Regions from separate parts of the Burkholderia sp. YHN3-13 genome, predicted to be linked through region 1. Evidence: riboswitches for the same ligand, from Rfam matches in the RefSeq annotation. Region 1 holds a riboswitch; the other holds the start of a gene.
The links. A riboswitch is a leader RNA that binds a small molecule or an ion and turns the genes downstream of it on or off. The one in region 1 is predicted to bind manganese.

Region 1 (2,381 bases):
CTTTCGACAGTCCGCGTATTATCGGCATCCCGTTGCGGTTCGCGCGGTGCGACGAACGGGTGACGGATCGACGAGGATCAACATGAAACGCGAATGGATTTTTCGCGGTGCGGGCTGGGCGGCGGCGCTGTGCGTGGCGCTGCTGACGGGCTGCACCAGCTATGTGACGACCCAGGTCACGGCCTTCTCCGACTGGAGCGGCAGCGACGCGACACGCACCTATGCGTTCACGCGCACCGAGGCGCAGAAGAACAGCATCGAGCAGTCGACCTACGAGCCGATCGTCGCCAACGAACTGTCCGCGTATGCGTTCCGGCAGGTGCCGCCGGCGCAGGCGCGTTATCTCGTCGGGCTGACCTATGCGGTGGGCAGCGATCTCGTGACGGTGCCGCAGCCGGTCTACTACGACCCGTGGTTTGCGCCCGGGCCGTACTGGCGGCGCGGGCCGTGGGGCCCGTGGGGGCCCTGGGGGCCGATGCCGGCCGGCTATGTCGCGCAGACGTACCAGGTGTTCGACTACACGCTCGGGATCCGCATCACCGAGCGCGCGACGGGCAAGGAGGTGTACAACGTGTCCGCGCGCACGACCGGCGACAACGGCACGCTGCTGTATGCGATGCCGTTCCTCGCGCGCAGCGCGCTCGCCGATTTCCCGCTGTCGAACGGCGCGGTCCGCTCGGTCCGGTTGCCGGTCGACAAGCGCGGCGGGCCGGCGACGCCGGCCGCCAACGAGCGCGCGGTGCCGGCTGCGCCGGCTTCGGGCGCGGCCGTCGCGAAGTAACGCGGTGCCCATCCCGGCGCGGCTACCCGGCCGCGCCGGTCATCCTGTTCCGTCAGACGCCGACACCCAGCAGCGCGAGCGCGCCGAGCACGACGAACAGCACGGCCGCGATCCCGTGCACGAGCCGGGTTGGCAGGCGGTGCGCGAAGCGGTCGCCGAGCAGGATCGCCGGCACGTTCGCGAGCATCATCCCGAACGTCGTGCCGGCCACGACGCCGATGTAGTCCTGGAAGCGCGCCGCCAGCGCGACGGTCGCGATCTGCGTCTTGTCGCCCATTTCCGCGAGGAAGAATGCGACGAGCGTCGCGCCGAACACGCCGAGCCGCGAGCGGGTGGCGTTGGCTTCGTCGGCGTCGAGCTTGTCGGGCACGAGAATCCACAATCCCATCGCGATGAACGAGAACGCGAGCGCCCAGCGCATGATCGACGGCGTGACGAGCGCGCCGAGCCATTCGCCGAGTGCGCCCGCGAAACCGTGGTTCACGAGCGTCGCGACGAGCACGCCGAGAATGATCGGCACCGGCTTGCGATAGCGCGCGGCCAGGACGAGGGAAAGCAGTTGGGTCTTGTCGCCGATTTCAGCGAGGGCGACGGCGCCGGTGGAGATCAGGAAGGCTTGGGACACGTATGGGGTTCCACGGGCCGATGTTGTGCGTGCGAGCGACGATCCACGGCGCGCCGGGCCCTGATGCGGCGCACTGTGAACCATCGGTCTCGCCAGGCCAGCGTGGCTGCGTCCGCCATGGCCGAACGGCCAAGTCTGTTGACGGACGCCTCCGTCACGATGCGCGCCGGGGGCGCGGGACATCGAGCGGAGCGGCTACTCCCCAATGAGCGGCGAATTCTAGCACGACGCATTGCGTGCGGGAAGGCGGCCGGCCGGGCGTGGGAGCCCGGTCGGCGAGGGCGCGCCTGGCTGCCCGGCCGGTACGGCCGCGATCGGGCCGTGCCGGCCGGGGCTGCGTACCGGCGCGGCGTTACCGTTACGCGGCGGCCGGCCGGCGCGCGGCGCCGCGTTCGTGGACGAGCTCGCCGGCCGCGTAGGTGCGGTACACCGCGCGGTCGTCGCCGAGCAGCGCGAACGCGAACAGCAGTTCCTCGAGCGAATCCGCGCGTTTGGTGCGGCGCGCGAGCAGCGGCGTGGCCTGCGGATCGAGCACGACGAAGTCGGCCTCGGTGCGCGGCTTGAGCGTGCCGACCGTGTCGGCGAGATCGAGCGCCTGCGCGGCGCCGGCCGTCGCGAGCCAGAACATCCGCGTCGCGGTCAGGTGGTGGCCCGACAGCCGCGCGACCTTGTGGGCCTCGTTCATCGTCTGCAGCATCGAGAACGACGTGCCGCCGCCGACGTCGGTCGCGAGCGTGACGGGTACGTCGTATTCGCCGGCCTTGTCGAAGTCGAACAGCCCGCTGCCGAGGAAGAAGTTCGACGTCGGGCAGTGCGCGACGACCGTGCGCGTCTCGGCCATCCGGCGGCGGTCCTCGTCGTCGAGGTGGATGCAGTGGCCGTACACCGCGCGCGGGCGCAGCAGCCCGTAGCGGTCGTAGATGTCGAGATAACTGCGATGGCCGGGGAACAGCTCGGCCACCCATTTCACCTCGT
Region 2 (2,381 bases), on a different contig from region 1:
CATGTGCAGCCCGTCGGCGACCAGGGCCAGCGAACCGAACAGCGTGCCGCCGACGATTTCGGCGATCATCATCGCCGTGCACAGGCCGATGACCATCCAGGTCTTCCGCTCGTTCCGCGCGTGCGCGGCGCCGAGAAACGCATGGCTGTGCCAGCCGTCGGCGGCACTCCCCTCGAGTTTGCTCATGTTCCGATCCGGTTACTTGAAATAACTGTGGACGACGTCGATGAGCTGCTCGGTCGCGCTGCCTTCATGCGCGTCCGGCGTGTCCGCGTCGACGAGATGCGACCGGATGTGGTCTTCCAGCACGACGGCCAGCAGGCCGTTCATCGCGCCGCGGCAGCTCGTGATCTGCTGCAGCACATCGTTGCAGCCGCGCTCGTCCTCGAGCGCGCGCTCGATCGCCTCGACCTGACCCTTGATACGGCGCACGCGGTTCAGCAGCTTCTGTTTGTCGCGAACGGTATGACTCATCGATGGCTCCTGTATAGGGTAGGGGAGTATATCTCCACGACGGTTTCCCCATAGGGTGGAGGGAGACATTTTTTTCGAGATGAAGGCTTGTCGAAAGCAACCCGCTCGGCTAGACTGCCCTTCGTCTTTGGGGAGTAGCCTGCTTTCCGTCCCCGGAAAGCGAACGCGTCAACACACTCGGCCTGCGGCCGTGGCGCGTTCGGCCTGATCGGCTTGGCGAGACCATGGGCGCGTCGCGTCGTTCCTGGTCGGACGGCGGCGGATGCGCCATGGTTCGTCAGCGTCCGACCACGGAGTCCCCATGTTCCTCCCCGCTCTCTCCCCATACGCCACCGTTGCCCGCGGAGGTGCCGCATGACGTTCATGTTCCTCGAACTGGCGTTCATGCTGATCGTCATCCTCGTCGCGGCCGAAGTCTTCACCAATGCGCTCGAACATCTCGGCGAACGCCTGAAGATTTCCGAAGGCGTGACCGGTTCGCTGTTCGCGGCCGTCGGCACGGCGCTGCCCGAAACGATGGTGCCGCTGCTCGCGCTGGCCGGCGGCACCGCGAACCAGGCCGTGAACGAGGAAATCGGCGTCGGCGCGATCCTCGGCGCGCCGCTGATGCTCGCGACGCTCACCACGTTCCTGATGACGCTCGCCGTGATCCGCTCGCGCGGGTTGCGCGGCACGATCGCGCCGGAACGCACGGGCTTCGTGCGCGACATGAACTACTTCCTCGCCGCGTTTTCGCTGGCGACCGCCGCGATGTTCGTCCCGCATCACAACTGGGCCGTGCGCGCGCTGCTCGCCGCGATGCTCGTCGGCCTCTACGTGATGTACGTCGTGATGACGTTCCGCGCGTCGACCCGGCTCGTCGATGCCGGGCACGGCACCGAGGCGCCGCATCCGATGTTCCTGTCGCGCGCGGGCCTGCCGACCAACCTCGCGACGATCGCGCTGCAACTGCTGATCGGCGTCGCGCTGCTGGTCGGCGGGGCGAAGGGCTTCATTCACGGCGTGGAAGGCGTGTCGCATGCGCTCGGCATCTCGGCGCTGCTGCTGTCGCTGATCATCGTGCCGATCGCGACGGAGCTGCCGGAGAAGGTCAACAGCGTGCTGTGGATCCGCCGCAGGAAGGACACGCTCGCGTTCGGCAACATTACCGGCGCGATGGTGTTCCAGGGCACGCTGCTGCCGGCGATCGGCATCATGCTGACGCCGTGGGAGCCGCGCCCCGAAGTGCTGACCGGCGTGATCATCACGCTCGCGGCGGCCGCGTGGCTGCGCGTCAACGCGCGGACGCGCGGGCTCGCGATCTGGGCACTGCTCGCGAACGGCGCGGGGTATGCGGGTTATCTGGTCCTGACGCTGACACGCTGAATGCGCCGATGCGTGGACCGGGCGCGCCGACCGACGGACACGTCGGCGCGGCGCGCTTCACTGCGCAGATGCGGGCGACCGCCGCACCTGCCGACGACGGTCAGGAACCCTTGACGAGCTTGACGATCGTCAGCGTGCCGTCGACCTTCTCGATCCGCACCTTGACCTTGTCGCCCGCCTGCGCGTGCGCGAGCATCGCCGCATCCTTCGCCTTGAACGCCATCGTCATCGCCGGCATCCCGACGTTGTCGAGGGCGCCGTGCTTTAGCGTGATCCTGCCGCTCGCGGCATCGACCTTCTTCACCTCGGCGTCGGTCAGCGCGGCATGCGAATCGGCCGCGCCGTCCGGCGCCATCTTCATGCCGGCCATGTCCATGCCAGACATCTCGCCGGCGGCAAACGCCGGCACGGCGGCAGCGCCGAGCGCGACAACGGCGGTTGCGGCGGCGATCAATTGATTCATCTTCATCGTGATTCTCCGGTTGGGATGGGTGGCACGTTCGTGCCGGAAGGAACTGCATCGGAATGCCGCGCCCGGCCCG

Region 2: linked by a shared signal. The riboswitch ahead of AC0KUR_RS04155 (sodium:calcium antiporter) and the one ahead of AC0KUR_RS25200 (TMEM165/GDT1 family protein) in region 1 are both predicted to bind manganese.

What each region holds. Positions count from the first base shown of each region.
Region 1 is NZ_JBVVNQ010000012.1:160,210-162,590, forward strand. It holds gene AC0KUR_RS25195 (DUF4136 domain-containing protein) at 83-781, shown strand; gene AC0KUR_RS25200 (TMEM165/GDT1 family protein) at 834-1,406, opposite strand; yybP-ykoY riboswitch at 1,501-1,622, opposite strand; gene guaD (guanine deaminase) at 1,765-2,381, opposite strand, start outside.
Region 2 is NZ_JBVVNQ010000001.1:919,141-921,521, forward strand. It holds gene dmeF (CDF family Co(II)/Ni(II) efflux transporter DmeF) at 1-186, opposite strand, end outside; gene AC0KUR_RS04150 (metal/formaldehyde-sensitive transcriptional repressor) at 199-474, opposite strand; yybP-ykoY riboswitch at 592-726, shown strand; gene AC0KUR_RS04155 (sodium:calcium antiporter) at 829-1,839, shown strand; gene AC0KUR_RS04160 (copper-binding protein) at 1,940-2,308, opposite strand; gene AC0KUR_RS04165 (efflux RND transporter permease subunit) at 2,305-2,381, opposite strand, start outside.